Regions from separate parts of the Nocardia sp. NPDC060249 genome, predicted to be linked through region 4. Evidence: riboswitches for the same ligand, from Rfam matches in the RefSeq annotation. Region 4 holds a riboswitch; each other region holds the start of a gene.
What was found. Region 4 has a riboswitch for S-adenosylmethionine ahead of ACFWFP_RS16810 (aminotransferase class V-fold PLP-dependent enzyme). Riboswitches for the same ligand answer to the same signal wherever they lie in the genome.
Positions count from the first base shown of each region.

Region 1: another riboswitch for S-adenosylmethionine. It lies ahead of ACFWFP_RS32860 (bifunctional o-acetylhomoserine/o-acetylserine sulfhydrylase); the one in region 4 lies ahead of ACFWFP_RS16810 (aminotransferase class V-fold PLP-dependent enzyme).
Region 2: another riboswitch for S-adenosylmethionine. It lies ahead of ACFWFP_RS24995 (ABC transporter substrate-binding protein); the one in region 4 lies ahead of ACFWFP_RS16810 (aminotransferase class V-fold PLP-dependent enzyme).
Region 3: another riboswitch for S-adenosylmethionine. It lies ahead of ACFWFP_RS30030 (rhodanese-like domain-containing protein); the one in region 4 lies ahead of ACFWFP_RS16810 (aminotransferase class V-fold PLP-dependent enzyme).

Region 1 covers NZ_JBHXAQ010000019.1:36,948-41,102, reverse strand. The annotation lists gene ACFWFP_RS32865 (homoserine O-acetyltransferase) at 1-702, opposite strand, end outside; gene ACFWFP_RS32860 (bifunctional o-acetylhomoserine/o-acetylserine sulfhydrylase) at 699-2,015, opposite strand; SAM riboswitch class IV at 2,096-2,206, opposite strand; gene ACFWFP_RS32855 (TetR family transcriptional regulator) at 2,271-2,993, opposite strand; gene ACFWFP_RS32850 (MFS transporter) at 3,129-4,155, shown strand, end outside.
Region 2 covers NZ_JBHXAQ010000007.1:343,888-348,042, forward strand. The annotation lists gene ACFWFP_RS24990 (ABC transporter permease) at 1-391, opposite strand, end outside; gene ACFWFP_RS24995 (ABC transporter substrate-binding protein) at 391-1,551, opposite strand; SAM riboswitch class IV at 1,575-1,689, opposite strand; gene ACFWFP_RS25000 (SRPBCC family protein) at 2,414-2,866, shown strand; gene ACFWFP_RS25005 (MarR family winged helix-turn-helix transcriptional regulator) at 2,915-3,364, opposite strand; gene ACFWFP_RS25010 (SMP-30/gluconolactonase/LRE family protein) at 3,479-4,155, shown strand, end outside.
Region 3 covers NZ_JBHXAQ010000013.1:69,937-74,091, forward strand. The annotation lists gene ACFWFP_RS30015 (amidohydrolase family protein) at 1-296, opposite strand, end outside; gene ACFWFP_RS30020 (FAD-dependent oxidoreductase) at 500-1,888, opposite strand; gene ACFWFP_RS30025 (hypothetical protein) at 2,078-2,536, shown strand; SAM riboswitch class IV at 2,582-2,701, shown strand; gene ACFWFP_RS30030 (rhodanese-like domain-containing protein) at 2,719-3,135, shown strand; gene ACFWFP_RS30035 (O-succinylhomoserine sulfhydrylase) at 3,146-4,155, shown strand, end outside.
Region 4 covers NZ_JBHXAQ010000003.1:632,251-636,405, reverse strand. The annotation lists gene ACFWFP_RS16820 (S8 family peptidase) at 1-315, opposite strand, end outside; gene ACFWFP_RS16815 (AAA family ATPase) at 339-1,469, opposite strand; SAM riboswitch class IV at 1,811-1,925, shown strand; gene ACFWFP_RS16810 (aminotransferase class V-fold PLP-dependent enzyme) at 1,967-3,283, shown strand; gene ACFWFP_RS16805 (excalibur calcium-binding domain-containing protein) at 3,497-4,039, shown strand; gene ACFWFP_RS16800 (Uma2 family endonuclease) at 4,062-4,155, opposite strand, start outside.

The sequences.
Region 1 (4,155 bases), on a different contig from region 4:
CCGCCGGGCCAGCCCCATACCGGTCATGGGCGCGCGACCGGTGCCGTGATAGTTGCCGCCCTGCCAGTCGGGATCGGCCGCGATGATGGCCATCTGGGTGGTCTGGGTGCCGATCTGATCGGCGGTGGCGCGCGCGCCGACGGCCAGCACGAGCGCGGCCGAAACCCGCTCGGGCAGGCCGATGATCCACTCGAGCACCCGCATGCCGCCCATCGAGCCGCCGACCACCGCGCCGAGCCGCTCGATCCCGAGCACCTCGAACAACTGCGCCTCGGCGGTCACCTGATCGCGGATGGTCAGCTCGGGAAACCGTGCGCCCCACGGCTTTCCGTCGGGCGCGAGAGAGGCGGGCCCGGTACTGCCCTTGCAGCCGCCGAGCACATTGGTGGCGATCACGCACCACTCGTCGGTGTCGATCGGCGCACCGGGCCCGACCATGCCCTCCCACCAGCCGGGAGCCCCGTCGGGCCCACCGATGACATGGGAGTCACCGGTGAGCGCGTGTTCGACGAGCACCACATTGTCCAGGGTGGGCGAGAGCTCGCCCCAGCGTTGCACCGTCAGCCGCACATCGGGAACCACGGCGCCGTTCTCCAGCGCCACGTCCCCGATGGCGACCACGCCTGCACGCCCGTCCGGCGGTGGCAGCAGGGCCACCCCGGTTCCGGGTCGGGCGATCGGCGATTCGGTGCTCACAGTCACGTCGTCGCCGCCGCGAACCCGGCCCGTAGATCGGCCAGAATGTCGTCGATTCCCTCGATGCCCACCGCGAGCCTGACCAGGCCGGGAGTGACGCCGGCCGCTAGCTGCTCTTCGGGCGTCAACTGCGAATGCGTGGTCGACGCCGGGTGAATCACGAGTGAACGCACATCACCGATGTTAGCTACATGGCTGTGCAGGCTGAGCGCGTCCACGAACTTCTTGCCGGCATCGACACCGCCCGACAGCTCGAAGGCCACGATCGCGCCCGCGCCCTTGGGCGCCAGCTCCTTGGCTCGCGCGTGCCACGGCGAGGACTCGAGACCCGCGTAGAACACCGCGTCGACGCCCGGCTGCTCGGCGACGAACTTCGCGACCGTCTCGGCATTGCTGACATGCCGTTCGACCCGCAGGCTCAGCGTCTCGATGCCCTGGGCGATGAGGAACGCGTTGAACGGCGAGACCGCAGCGCCCAGGTCGCGCAGCAACTGCACGCGAGCCTTCAGCGCGAACGCGGGCGCACCCAGATCGGCGAACACCGCACCGTGGTAGCTGGGGTCGGGCTCGGTGAAGCCGGGGAAGCGCGCGTTGCCCTCGGCGTCGCGCACGGTCCAGTCGAAGGTGCCGCCGTCGACGATCACGCCCGCCACGGCCGCACCGTGCCCACCCAGGTACTTCGTCGCCGAATGCACGACGATGTCGGCGCCGTGGGCGAGCGGCTGGATCAGGTAGGGGGTGGCGACGGTGTTGTCGACGATCAGCGGAAGGCCGTTCGCGTGCGCGACCCCGGCGATGCCGGGAATGTCGAACACCGCGCTGCTCGGGTTGGCGATGGTCTCGCCGTAGAACGCCTTGGTGTTCGGCTGGATCGCGGCTTCCCACTGCGCGAGGTCATCGGGATCCTCGACGAACGAGACCGTGATCCCCAGCTTGGGCAGCGAGTAGTGGAAGAGGTTGTAGGTGCCGCCGTAGAGGTGCGGGCTGGACACGATGTGGTCGCCCGCGCTCGCCAGGTTCAGGATCGCGTAGGTCTCCGCGGCCTGGCCCGAGGCCAGCAGCAGCGCCGCGACGCCGCCTTCGAGGGCGGCTACGCGCTGTTCCACCGCGTCCTGGGTGGGGTTCATGATCCGGGTGTAGATGTTGCCCGGCTCGGCGAGACCGAACAGCGCGGCGGCGTGATCGGTGTCGCGGAAGGTGTAGGAGGTGGTCTGGTAGATGGGCAGCGCCCGCGCGTTGGTGCTCGCGTCGGGGGCTTGGCCCGCGTGGACCTGCTTGGTCTCGAAGGACCAGTTCTCGGGCAGGGAAGAGTCGGTCATGTCGTGCTCCAAAGGTGTCAGCCGGGGGATCTCGTCAACTGGGTCGGATCGACTGGCAACAACACATGGGGGCCTCCTGCAGCGCGCGCTTGCTCTCGACTTTCGAGAGCCCGGTCATCACCCGGAGCACCCCACCGCAGCTGGAGGGTTGCCGACCAGCGAGCCGGGGCTTGGCGCTGGTACTCATGACCTTGCCGTCATGTTAACCGGACATCTCCCGCGCGCGGAAACTTCCCCCGCATTTCACGCCGAAGATCACTCGTTCGACGGTGTGCCGAAGCCTGGCGTGTCGTCTACCGGTGCGCCGCAGACCTGCCGCAAGCCGTGGTAGGCGCGCAGCACGGCGTCGCGGGTCACCCGGACAGCGACCGCCGGCGACCCGCTCAGCAGTGCTTGTTCGGTATCGGCGACGGAGAGGTGGCACAGCATCTGCCAGGTCCCGGCCACCAGCCTCACCGTGAAGTCGTCCGGTGACGTGCCCATCCGCTGCGCGAGCTCGGTGCACACCGCGACGTTCTTCTTCTCCGCGTATTCCAGCGCGCGCGCGTTGACCGACTGGCTGGTGCGCATGATCCGCTGCATCTGCAGGAACTGGCGGATGAATCGGATACCGTCCGCGTCCGCCTCCGCCTGGACCACCGTCAGGTAGGCGCCACACAGTGCCTGGAGTTCGTTGCCGGTGTTCGGTTGGGAGCGCAGCGCGACGGCGACCGAGACCCCGAAGTCGTCGATCGGGGCCAGCACGATGTCTTCCTTGAGCGCGAAGTACCGGTTGACGGTACGCGGGGACACATCGGCACCCGCGGCGATCTGCTCGACCGTCGTCGCGTCGAACCCTTGGCTGTCGCACAGGTCCAGCCCGACCGCCACGATGGCGGCTTTGGTCTGGAGCTTCTTGCGCTCGCGCAAGCCCAGCGGCGCGTCGGGAGCAGGTTCGGTCGTCCGGTCGGCGCTGATCGGAGTGGTCGAGTCCAGCATGCCACCAGCCTACCGTGTCAGCCGCTTTATCTGTCCAACTAGGCCAATTGGCGCATTCAGACATTTTTCTCTTGACGCCAATTGTCTCGCAGTGCCAGGATTGGTTCCACGCTGATCGAGTGACGAGGAGCCCTGGTGACCAGCACCGAGCTAGAGACGAAACATGTTGATTCCCCACAGAGTTCGACGCGGTGGTGGGCGCTGGTCGTGCTCTCCGCCGCCCAGTTGATGGTGGTGCTCGACGCCACCGTGATCACGATCGCCCTGCCGTATGCCCAGCGTGACCTGGGGATCAGCGACGGCGACAAACAGTGGGCGCTCACCGCGTACACGCTCATCTTCGGCGGGCTGCTGCTGCTCGGCGGACGGATGGCCGACTACCTGGGCAGGCGCCGGATCTTCCTGGTCGGCCTGGTCGGCTTCGCCGCCGCGTCGGCGCTGGCCGGGCTCGCGCAGACCGGACCGCAGTTGTTCGTCGGTCGTGGCCTGCAGGGCGCGTTCGCCGCATTGCTCGCGCCGGCGGCGCTGTCGCTGCTCTCGGTGATCTTCACCGATGTGCAGGAGCGGGCCCGCGCGTTCGCGGTATTCGCCGGCATCACCGCGGGTGGCATCGCGTTCGGGTTGATCGTCGGCGGCGCGCTCACCGAATTCGCGTCGTGGCGGTGGACGCTGTTGATGAACACGCCGATCGCGCTCATCGCGGTGGCCGGTGCGGTGGCGGTGATCGCGCGCGATATCCCGGTGCCCAGAACCGGCGGCTACGACCTGCCCGGTGCCGTCACCGTGACATTCGGCTTGGTGTCGATCGTCTACGGATTCAGTCGCGCCGCCGAACACGGCTGGCTGGCGGGCAGCACGCTCGGCCTGCTCGGAGCGGGCTTCGCCTTGCTCATCGCGTTCGTCTTCATCGAAGCGCGTTCGGCGAATCCGCTGCTGCCACTGCGAATTCCGGGGGAGATCAATCGGGGCGGCGCTCTGCTGGCCGCGCTGCTGATCCCGATCGCCATGTTCGCCATGTTCTTGTTCCTGAGCTTCTACTACCAGAACACCCTGGGCTATTCGCCGCTGAAGGCGGGCATCGCGTTCCTGCCGTTCCCGGTGGGCATCGGGATCGCGGCGGGCATCACCAGTTCGCTGATGCCCAAGTTCGGGCCGCGTCCGC
Region 2 (4,155 bases), on a different contig from region 4:
CGCCGAGCTGGAAGTTGTTGGTGGGCAGCACTTGTGGAAACGGCCGGGTTTCGGGACCGAAGACGATCTGGGTCAGGTTCTCGATGATCAGTCCGGCCGCCACCGTGGCGAGCAGCGCCGCGATGGCGGGCGCCTTGCGCAGCGGATGCACTGCCAGCAGGTCGATTCCGATGCCGACGGCGGCGGTGATCGCGACCACCAGCACGATGGTCAGCCATAGCGGCAGACCCTGCTCGGCGATGAACCACCAGCCCAGGATCGAGCCGAGGGCGAACACCGCGCCGTGCGCGAAGTTGATGACATTGGTGACGCCGAAGATGAGCGTGATGCCCACGGCGAGCAGCGCGTACGCGTTGCCGTGGACCACACCGGCGATGAGCGTGTCGAGCATCAGCGGTTGCCGGTCGGCACGAACTTGCCTTCCTTCAGCACCAGTTCACGCGGGGACACACCCTTCGGACGCCGCGATTGCTGGTCGAAAGCGAAAGTGCCCAGGCCGATTCCGGTGAACTGCGTCTCGGTCTTCAGTCCTTCGAGGACGCCCTCGCGGGTGGCGCCGCCCTTCTTCGCCGCCTGCACCACGACGGTGAGCGCGTCGTAGGCGTAGACATTGAAATCGCCGGGATCGGTGTTGAACTTCTTGCGGAACTTCGTGACGAAGTCCTGGATCTTCGGATCCGGGTCGGCCGGGCTGAAGATGCCGTTCACGATGTCGCCCTCGGCCGCCGCGCCCGCCAGCGAGATGAACTGCGGTGTGTTCTGGCCGCCGAAGAACTGGCCGGAGAAGCCGACGTCGCGCAGCTGCTTGACCACCAGCGCGCCGTCGGGACCGTAGCCCAGGTGCACGAACGCCTCGGGGTTGGCCTCGCGGCCCTTGATCAGGATCGGCTTCACATCGGTGGAGTCGGGCAGGATCGGCGAGGAGTAGACGATCTCCACGCCCTTCTCCTTCGCGAACTTCTCGAAGAAGCCGAACGCCTGCTTGCCCCAGTCGGTTTCGAGATAGACGACCGAGACCTTCTTCGCCTTCTTCGACACCCATTCGGCATTGCGTTCCTGGAAGACGTCGAGGGTGATCGACGGGCTCCACGAATAGTCGCCCGCCTTGGTGAAATCGACCGAGGAGTTAGTGAAGCCGTACTGAACGAGCTTGCCGCGGTTATAGATCGGCGACGCGGCGATCGAGGCAGGCGAGGAGAAGTCGCCGAGTTCGGCGATCACCGATTTGTCGTCGACGAATTTGGTGGCGATCGGGACGGTCTGTTTGGGATCGGATTGCGAATCCTCCCACTTCAATTCGACCTTGCGGCCGTTGATGCCGCCTGCCGCGTTGATCTCGTCCAGCGCGAGGTCGAAGCCCTGCTGCCACAGGCGGCCGTACTCCGCCGACGGTCCGGTTCGCGGACCGGAAACACCGAAATACACCGTGCCACTGCCGGAGTCGGCACCGGTATCGCTGCAGCCGACCACCGCGGCAGCGACGCCGACTACGGCGAGAGCGCCCGCCACGATCTTGAAACGACGCCGCGAACCGACCGAGAACTTACTCATTGCTGATTTTCCTTCGAGCTTGAATACAGCGCTTGCGCTATCTGTGCGATATCGCCTGGTCGTCACCCGGGGCACCCCACCGCAAGCGAGGGTTGCCGATCAGCGAGCCGGGGCTCGACAGTGCTGATACTCGTGACCGTGGGCCGAAATCTAGCAGCGAATTCGCGTGTATCCGTCGCACCTTCCGGGTATCCGATACGACTGTTGGACAGTCGGATACGGCACTAGCTGCGGTGATCCGCGAGGCGCCGTTTTGCGATCAGCTCGAGACAAAGACCACGCCCGGTGAACTCCGATCAGCGCAGGGTGCGACAAATCATTGTCGGCGAGCGCCGGGCGCGGTATTCCTGTTCCTATGACCACTGTGCTGAGCGGCGGGCTCGAACTCGCAGGCGACTACTGAAACGGCGGACCGGGGGTGAGCGCCGACGGGCAGAACAGTCGCAACGATCTGTGTCGTAGGGATTCTCGTCGGCGCGCAGCTGTGCGCGGTGCCGGGCGACTCGGCCACGGCACCGGACACCGGCCGCGCCGCGGCGTCCTGGACAACCACTGCTTTCGGGCTCGCCTACAGAACAGGCCCTCCGGCCCCCGGCCCGCTGCCGGGTTCGCGGAGACACCGCCCGCTGAGCATCGGGGGTCCGGCGGCGACGGCCTTGTCCGCCCCTGTGGTGATCGCGGCGCCGAGTTCGAGCACGGCCCTCGCCGCGAGGGGTCCGCCTCCTCGATGCGCGCGCCGCGCTCGGTTCTGTGCTGCCTCCGCCGCCGGGCCCGGGCCTTTCGCGTCACCATACGGAACCTGCCTCTCGGCCGGTGCCTATGCTGAGCGTGACAGTCCGTCACGTATAACCCGGAGGCAACGTTGCCGAACAACCTCGAAGCCAGCATCGACATCGCCGCACCGCCGGAGAAGGTCTGGTCGGTACTCGCCGATCTGCGCCGCATGTCCGAGCTCAGTCCGACAACCCTGAAGATGGTCGCGCTCGGTGGCGTCCGCGACGGCGCTTTCACCGTCAACGTCAACAAGGTGGGCTGGAAGGTCTATCCGACCACCTCGCGGATCGTGCGCTTCGAGCCGAACCGGGCGCTGGCGTTCCGGATGAACGAGAACCGCACGGTCTGGGCCTACGAGCTCGAGCCGACCGCCACCGGCACCCGGGTCGTCGAAACGCGCACCGTCGACGCCAAGGGCCTGCCCGGCTGGCTGCGGGGAACGATCAAGGTCGCCATGGGCGGCGAGGAGAAGTTCGAGGCCGACCTGGTCTCGGGGATGCGGGAGACGCTGAGCAAGGTGAAGGTCGCCGCCGAGCGCTGACCCGATCCACACCTGAGCCCGCCGGAACTTTCCGGCGGGCTTTTTTCGTCACGGCAGGTTGTCGCGGATCTCGTCGAGTGCCTGTGCGCTGCGCGTGAGCAGTTCCTGCACCGCCGCCAGTTCGGCCTCGGTGAATCGCTCGGCCAGGGTGCGCTCCACCGCGATCGCGCGGGTGTCGGCATCGGCCATCACCGAGCGTCCCGCCTCGGTCAGGCGGGTTTCCAGCACGTTCTTGTGCCACTCGTGCGGGGTCCGATCCACCAGGCCGCGCTCCTGCAGGTTGGTCAGGACGGTGTTCATCGTCGGCGGGGTGACGCCCGCCAGCCGGGCCAGGGCGGCGGCCGAGATGCCGGGGTTCTCGGCGAGGTGCAGCAACGCGCTGTACTGCGCAACGGTCAGCCCGGCCGGTTTCAGCGCGGCAGTCTTGGTCGCGATCAGGGCTTGCTCGGCGCGCTTGATATACGAGCCGAGCCTCTCGGCGGCGGGCATGGACGTCATGGGTGCATGGTATCCGCCCATCACTTCATAACTCCCTTGACGATCATAACGACTCTAATTTACATTACTGCCTATTGCTTGATGTTCAGCATTACATCACTGAGAGGCTTCATCATGTTGCGAACCATCGCCGTCGCCACCGCGTGCCTGGCCCTGACCGCGTGCGGGACCTCGCCTGCCACACCCACGCTGAGCACGGCCTACGAACTGCCGGGCACCGCCGTCTATCCCGAGGGCATCGGCCTGGACGCGCGCAACGGGGACACCTATGTCGGGTCGTTCGCGGATGGAACCGTGTATCGGGCGACAGCCGACGCCTCGCGCGCGGAGGTGTTCCTGCCCGCGGGCGCCGACGGCAGGAAGACGGCGAACGGTGTGAAGGTCGACCGCACCGGCCGGCTGTGGGTGATCGATTCCGGTGCGGGCGTGAGTGTCTACGACACCGGGTCACGCGCGCTGCTCGCGAAGTTCGACGTACCCGGTGACGCAGCACGTTTCGTCAACGACCTCGATTTCGGGGCCGATGGGTCCGCCTACCTGACCGACAGCGTGCGCAATGTCGTCTACCGAGCGGTCATCGGTTCCGGTAGTGACGAATTGAGCGTGGCCTACGATCTGACCGCCACGCTCGGACCGCGCGACCCGACGGTGTTCGAGCTCAACGGAATTGTCGCCGACCCCGGCGGGACGTATCTGATCGTCGTCGCCATGTCAGCGGCCGAGCTGTACCGCATCGACCTCACCGGCGGCCCGGCATCGATCCGAAAAATCGCGCTGACCGGTGGCGATGC
Region 3 (4,155 bases), on a different contig from region 4:
AGGTTGAACCGCAGGGCGCGAACGCCTGCCCGGCTCAGCTCGAGGATCTCGTCGTCGGTGGCGTCGAGATCCAGCCGGGTCACGCCGACCCAGTCGGGACCGAGCGCGGCCAGTGCTGCCTTCAGGTACGTCTGATCAGCGCCTTGGAAAGACGCGCTGACGACAGCACCGCCGCGAACATCGAAGTGCGCCATGCGCTTTCGATAGTCATCGATCACGTAGGGCTCAGGGAGATAGCCTTCGTTCTCGATCAGCGGAAACCGAGGATCGATAATGTGGACGTGGGCATCGAACACCTGTACAGAATGCCTTATCTTCGGAGCGCTGGCGCGCTCGAGTTCGCGGCCTCGCCGGTCCCGTCGATCAGGCACCGTTGCTTGCTCCTTCGTCGCCTACGCAACGGCACCTGATCGACGGGACGGCCGCGAACCGCCGCTGCGCGGCGGGACCCTCCTCGAGGTCGGGTCGTGCGGGTTGCGCATGGCGTGCTCGCGGCGGTTCAGGCCTTGTTCGGCTCGGAGGCGCGCAGCATGTCTTCGCGCTCCACGACCTTGACGCGCTCACGGCCTTCGGGCTCGCCGAGGGCGCGCTCGTGGGCGTCGAGGCGGTACCAGCCTGCCCAGGTGGTGAACGGGATGCCCTTGCCCTCGAGGAACTCGGTGACGGCGTCGAGCTCGGGCTTCGGCGCGGGGACGAAGCCCTTGGCGTCGTCGAGCAGGCAGGCGATGGTCTCGTTGGCGTCGCCCTTGGTGTGGCCGATGAGGCCGACCGGGCCGCGCTTGATCCAGCCGGTCACGTAGGTGGCGGGCATGAATCGGGCGTCGCCGGCGGCCGAGTCGTCGGCGATCACGCGACCGGCCTCGTTGGGCACCGTGCCCGCCTGATCGTCGAACGGCAGCTGGGTGACGTTCTGCGAGAGGTAGCCCACGGCGCGGTACACGGCCTGGATGTCCCAGTCGGTGAAGTTGCCGGTGCCCTTGACATTGCCGGTGCCGTCGAGCTGAGTGCGTTCGGTCTTGAGGCCGACGACCTTGCCGTCCTCGCCGAGGATCTCGGACGGGGACTCGAAGAAGTGCAGGAACAGCTTGTGCGGGCGGTCGCCGTGGTCGCGGATGGCCCACTGCTCCAGGGTGTTGGCGACCATGTCGACCTGCTTGGAGTTACGGCGCGCGGCTTCGGAGCCTTCGTCGTAGTCGATGTCCTCGGGGTTGACGATGACCTCGATGGTCGGCGAGTGATCGAGTTCGCGCAGCTCGAGGGGGGTGAACTTGGCCTGGGCGGGGCCGCGGCGTCCGAAGACGTGGACCTCGAGAGCCTTGTTCTCCTTGAGCCCGTTGTAGACGTTCGGCGGGATCTCGGTCGGCAGGAGTTCATCGCCGGTCTTGGCGAGCACGCGGGCCACGTCGAGGGCGACGTTGCCGACGCCGAGCACGGCGACCTTCTCGGCCTCGAGGGGCCAGGAGCGGGGGACGTCGGGGTGGCCGTCGTACCAGGACACGAAGTCGGCGGCGCCGTAGGAGCCGTCGAGGTCGATGCCGGGGATGGCCAGGGCACGGTCGGCGTTGGCGCCGGTGGAGAAGATCACCGCGTCGTAGAACTGGCGCAGGTCGTCGAGAGTGATGTCGGTGCCGTAGTCGATGTTGCCGAGCAGGCGGACCTGGTCTTTGTCGAGGACCTTGTGCAGGGCGGTGATGATGCCCTTGATGCGCGGATGGTCGGGGGCGACGCCGTAGCGGATGAGACCGAAGGGCGCGGGCATGCGCTCGTAGAGGTCGATGCTCACGTCGGCATCGGACTTCATCAACGCGTCGGCGGCGTAGATACCGGCCGGTCCCGCACCCACGATCGCAATGCGAAGTGGGCGAGTCGCTGCACTCTGTTCGGTCATTTCTACGCGCACCCTTTGGTCGAGAACTGTTTGACGGCGTCAACTTAGCTTAGGCTAAGTCGGCGATCCGGCTTGCTGGCAGCTGTCATCGAGTTGGCAACAGCACGCAGTCATGGCGATTCTAGCTGCGGCATTGCGGTCACCCGGCGCGCGGTGTAGCTGCCCGCCCGGGTCTGTCAGGATTAGAGCATGAACGAGGAGCAAACAGGCTCGGATGACCAGCCCGTAGTGGTGGATCAGACCGACAAGCGTTCCATCGTCCCGTTCGTCGCGGCCGCGGTGATCGCGATCATCGTGCTCATCGGCATCGTGGCGGGTGGACTGCTCTCACCCGCTGAGAAAAATGTCACAGAGGCCGACCGTCTCGCGGCCGCCGTCACCAACTATATCGACGCGCGCTCGCGCAGCGACCTCCGTCCGCCGACCGGTGTGGCCTGCCCCGGATTCGACGAGGAGAAATCCGGCCTCGGCGAACAGCTCGGTGGCCCGAAATCCACTGTCACGATCGACGGCAAGGGTTTCGAGAACGCCACCGTCAACGGCGACCGCGCCAAGATCGACGCGGCGCTCGTTGTCAACGGCAACCCGGCGGCGAGCAACTGGAAACTGACCCGCGTCGACAGCGCGTGGCTGGTGTGTTCCTTCTGAATCGTTTGACACGATGACCGGTGCCGAGGCAATCTCAGATCGCAAGGTCATGAGTGCCAGCGTCAAGCCCCGGCTCGCTGGTCGGCAACCCTCCTCCGCGGTGGGGTGCTCCGGGTGACGACCTGGCCGTGTGTTCGGGGATTTCCGGCACGGCAAGAGCGGATTCACGCAGGAGGATCGACATGACTTACGCCGGCGACATCACCCCTGAGAAGGCGTGGGAGCTACTCACCGAGCACCCCGGCGCCGTGCTGGTCGACGTGCGCACCGAAGGCGAGTGGGCACACATCGGCATTCCCGACACCAGTTCCATCGAACGCCCGGCCCACTTCATCGAGTGGGTCGACGGCACCGGCACCCGCAATCCCGAGTTCGGCGTGCAGCTCGAGCAGGCGCTCGCCGGTCGCCCCGACGACGCACCCGTGGTGTTCCTGTGTCGCTCCGGTCAGCGTTCCGCGCACGCGGCGAACCTGGCGACCGCGGCGGGCGTGGCACCGTCCTACAACGTGCTCGACGGTTTCGAGGGTGGTCCCGACGCGTTCGGTCAGCGCGGCAGCACCGGTTGGCGCGCTGTCGGCCTGCCGTGGCGTCAGGCATAAGGAGAAAAGCATGATCACGGGTGGTTCGTTCGACAAGCCACTGCCCGAAGGCGTCGGCCCCGGCACGCTCGGCGTGCGTGGCGGTCTGCGCCGTTCCGGCTTCGACGAGACGTCCGAGGCGCTGTACCTGACCTCCGGCTTCGTCTACGAGAACGCCGAAGCCGCCGAGGCCGCGTTCACCGGCGATGTCGAGCACTTCGTCTACTCCCGTTTCGGTAACCCGACCGTGGCCATGTTCGAGGAGCGCATCCGCCTGCTCGACGGCGCCGAAGCGGCGTTCGCGACCGCGTCCGGCATGTCGGCGGTGTTCACCGCGCTCGGCGCCCTGCTGAAGGCGGGCGACCGTCTCGTCGCCGCCCGCAGCCTGTTCGGGTCCTGTTTCGTGGTCTGTAACGAGATCCTGCCGCGCTGGGGCATCGAAACCGTCTTCGTCGACGGTGACGACCTCGACCAGTGGGAGCAGGCCCTCTCCGTCCCGACTCAGGCCGTCTTCTTCGAGACCCCGGCCAACCCGATGCAGACTCTCGTCGATGTCCGCAAGGTCACCGAGCTCGCCCACGCCGCGGGCGCGAAGGTGGTGCTGGACAACGTCTTCGCCACCCCCCTGCTCCAGCGCGGTTTCGAACTCGGGGCCGACGTGGTGGTCTACTCCGGCACCAAACACATCGACGGCCAGGGCCGTGTCCTCGGCGGCGCCATCCTCGGCGCCCAGGACTACATCGACGGCCCCGTCAAAACCCTGATGCGCCACACCGGCCCCGCCCTGAGCCCGTTCAATGCCTGGACCTTGCTCAAGGGCCTGGAAACCATGCCGCTGCGCGTGCGCCATTCCACCGAGTCGGCCCTGCGGGTGGCCGAGTTCCTGGAGACCAAGAATTCGGTCGACTGGGTGAAGTACCCCTTCCTGGAATCGCATCCGCAACACGCGCTGGCCAAGGAGCAGATGACCGGCGGCGGCACAGTCGTCACCTTCGCCCTCACCGGCGACGACGGCAAAAAACGAGCCTTCGAGGTGCTGAA
Region 4 (4,155 bases):
GCCGTGCTCCGGCGCGATGGCCACCGGTCTGCTGCCCAGTGGGTCCAGCTGCATCGAGGTGAGAAGTCTTGTGGGATAGCCGCTCTTGGACAAGAACTGCGGGTGCAGCGTGACCGCCGTCACCGTTTCGTCCTCCGGGCAGGCCGTCTTGGGCAACGCGTCCGCACTCGAGGTGGCCGCGCTCAGCATCGGCGCGAGCCGGGCTCGCGCCTGCTCCACCGTGTACGGGGACTGCGGCGAGCCACCGGATCTGCTGGGAGTGATGGGCGCGGTCAGTCGCTCACCGAAGCCGATCAGAAATCGCGGTCCCGCCACCGTGAATCCCCCCAGCTGCCACGTTATTCCCGTCGATGCGTGAAACCACGAATGGTGTCGCGCGACACCCCCGTCAGCGCGCTGATCTGGCGCTGAGACAAGCCTGACACGCCGGTCAGCGTCTGTGCCAGCCGTAACCGATCCGTTTTGGGAAGTTCAGCTGCTAGTCGCGCGGAATGCTCGGCCATCAACCCGGGCAGCAGCTGGTCCTCGAGCACGCAACGCCTGCGCAATCGCAGCATCGTGCGCTCGATGTCGTTGAACGACAAGCCCTTCGACGCGAGCGCGACCGCGTCCACCGCGCCGTCGGGCAAAGGCTGCCCGGCGAACCGGCGAATCGCCTCGCAGCGTTGCTCGGCCTCGGGGAGCGCGAACTCCACGCTCACATCGAAGCGTCGCCACACGGCCGGATCCAGCAGATCGGCGTGGTTGGTGGCGCCGATGACCAGGCCCGCGCCGGTCGGCCAGTCGTCGATCTGCTGGAGCAGCACCGTCACCAGTCGCTTCAACTCGCCCACGTCGCGATCGTCGTCGCGACGTTTGGCGATGGCGTCGAGCTCGTCGAGCAGCAGCACGCACGGTCGCTGCTTGGCGTAGTCGATGGCGTGGCGCAGATTGGTGCCGGTCTTGCCGAGCAGGCTGCTCATGATGGTCGCCAAGTCCAAAACCACCAGCGGCAGCGACAATTGGTGGGCCAGCCAGGCCGCGGCCATCGTCTTGCCGACGCCGGGCGGACCGACGAACAGCAAGCTGCGGGCCGGGGTCAGATCGACGGCGGCCAGCCGGTCGGCTTGTTTGCGTTCGTCGACGATCTGGGTGAGCACGTCGTAGGTTTCGGCCGCGAGGATCGGTACTTCGGCGACGGAGCCGGGCGGGATCACCCGCACCAGCGGCAGCCGGCTGTCGCTGTCGACCGGAATCGGCGTATCCACTTCCGCGCGTAGGGGATTGGCGCGTGTAGGGTTCTGGCGCAGCAGCGCGACCAGCGCATCGGCGAGGTCGGGACTGGCATGCCGGTGTCGGCGCGCGGCCCGGCGAACGAACATCGCCACATCCTGCTCGCGCCCGGCGAGCGCCAATCTGGCCAGGTGGACGAATTCATCGGGTAGATCGGCGCTCACGTCCGCCGAACTGGAGCTCAAGGCGTGTGACATGGTCTTCTTCCGATCAAATACGTGGACTATTTTCGCTTCACTCGATCGTACGGCGTCCATCACGGGCAAAGTTCACCCCTTGTGTACCGGTTTGACATCGGACCCCACCCACAGCGCCACATTGATCTGCCGAGCCCTCAGCGCAGCAATTCCCTTCGTCGGATGCTAGTTCCGCCACGCGCCCCCATGGGCGATTCCCTGCGCGTCGGCGTGCCTCGTGGCGGGCGAATCCGGCTACAGGTCGAACAGCGACAGGCCGGGGTCGTGAATCAAGCCCGTCGCTCAGGGGATTCGTGGTGGGTGGTTGACAGCCCCGGTGGTCGTCTGTCACTCTCGTTGCAGGTCACGAGTACCAGCGTTCAGCCCCGGCTTGCTGGTCGGCAACCCTCCTCCGCGGTGGGGTGCTCCGGGTGACGACCAGGCCGACGTCCGAATGGGGCGCGGCAAGCGCGGGCCACCTCTTCAGGAGCGGGTCCCTGAGCCGACGGGATTTCGTCATGACTGCTGTAATCGACCCCACCTGTGCCATCGCCGCCGTTTCCGGTGCCGACCTGCAGGTTCCGCTCGTTCAGGGCGGTACCAGCTCCTACGCCAACTTCGACTACGCGGCCAGTGCGCCGGCGTTGAAGCAGGTCACCGACCGGATTTCGCAGTTGCTGCCGTTCTACGCAAGCGTGCATCGGGGTGCGGGATACGCCTCGCGGATCTCCACCGAGTGCTACGAGGCTTCGCGTGGGTCCGTTGCCCGGTTCCTCGATGCCGACGACGACCAGGTCGTGGTGTTCACGCGCAACACCACCGATTCGCTGAACCTGCTGGCCGGGTGCGTGCCGGGGGAGACCGTGGTCCTCGATATCGAGCACCACGCCAACTTCCTGCCGTGGGCCGCGCACGGTCGTCGCGTCGTGCGGGCCGCCGCCACGGTCGAGGAGACGATTCAGCGTGTGGTCGCCGAGCTGTGCAGCAAGCCCGCCGCGTTGCTCGCGGTGACCGGGGCCTCCAATGTCACCGGTGAGGTGCTCCCGCTGGAGCGCCTCGCGACCATCGCCCATCTGTGTGGTGCGCGCATCCTCGTCGACGCCGCTCAGCTGGCTCCGCATCGCCGGATCTCCCTGCGCGAGACCGGGGTCGACTACCTCGCGTTCTCCGGGCACAAGCTGTACGCGCCGTTCGGCTCGGGTGTGCTCGTCGGCAGGCGGGACTGGCTGGACGCGGGTGAGCCGTACCTGGCCGGTGGTGGCGCGGTGCGCAATGTCGGGGTGGCAGAGGTCGAATGGGCGTGCGCGCCGCAGCGGCACGAGGCCGGTTCGCCGAACGTATTGGGCGCGGCCGCTATTGCCGCCGCCTGCGATGCGCTCGCCGCCATCGACCCCACCGAACTCGTCGCACACGAACGCTTCCTGGCCGACCGGCTGCGTGACGGGCTGTCCGCGATCCCCGGTGTCGACCTGGTCAGCATCTGGTCCGACAGCCCCGACTGTGTGGGCATCGTCGCCTTCACGATCGCCGATTTCGCCCCCGGTAAAGTCGCCGCGTATCTCTCCGCCGAACACGCCATCGGCGTCCGCGACGGCCGCTTCTGCGCCCACCCTCTCCTCGCGAGCCTCGGCCTCGACGCCGCCCTGCGAGCCAGCATCGGCCTCGGCACCACCGCCGCCGACGTCGACCGCCTGATCAGCGCGGTAGCCACCCTGGTCACCCACGGCCCCGCCTGGAACTATGCCGCCACCGACGGCCACTGGAACCCCACCCCCGAAACCCGCCCCCTGAGTGCCTCTTCCCCCGAAGGCGCCGCCCCCTGCCTGATCGGCTGAACTCGTCACACAACGAGATCTGCCGAACGTCGGCCGTCGAGACCTGCTCTCGGCGGCCGATGTTCGTTCCCCTCGGTGAGCGGCAGCGGCCAGAGAATCCGGCCGGAACACTTCGTTGAAATTCCAGGTTTGGAATGCTTACCAGCTGGGTAACGCCTGGTGAACCTGTCGCGATGAAGCCCCCGAGATTGCCCGACAATCAAAGGGGACACCGTGACTCGACCGATTCAGCCGCCCGACCCGTGGGCCCGCCCGCCCCGGCAGCCCGAAAAGAAACGGCGTTGGCCGTTGCTGGCCGGGATCGGAGTCGCCGGCGTGCTCGGTCTCTCGGTCGTCGCCGGTCTCGGTGATGACAACCCCTCTCCGGCCGCGCGGACCTCACCCACCTCGACCACCCGCATCGTCGAATCATCGACCACTACGAAGCCGTCGACGACCACCGCCACCCCGACAACCACGGCATCCACCGTGTTGTCACTCGCTCCGGCGACCACGATCGATCCGCCACCGGCACCCATCGCGCCGACCACCACGATCGCCCCTCCACCGCCGGTCATCGTCCCCGTGCCAACGACGGTCGATCTCCCCGCCCCACGGGTCGCAGCCGTCCCGCAGCCCGAAGCACCGGCACCCGCCAGCGCCTATTACAAGAACTGCGCCGCGGCCAAAGCGGCCGGCGCAGCCCCGCTGCACACAGGCGATCCCGGCTACCGCTCCGGCTTGGACCGAGACGGCGACGGCGTGGCCTGCGAATAGCGCCGATCAGCTGGCGAGGCCGTCAGTCGAGGTCCGCGTCGAGGGCGTCCCAGGTGATGGAGACGTCGAGCGGATCAGTGATGGCGATCGCGACGGGGTTGTGGGAGCGGAAACGG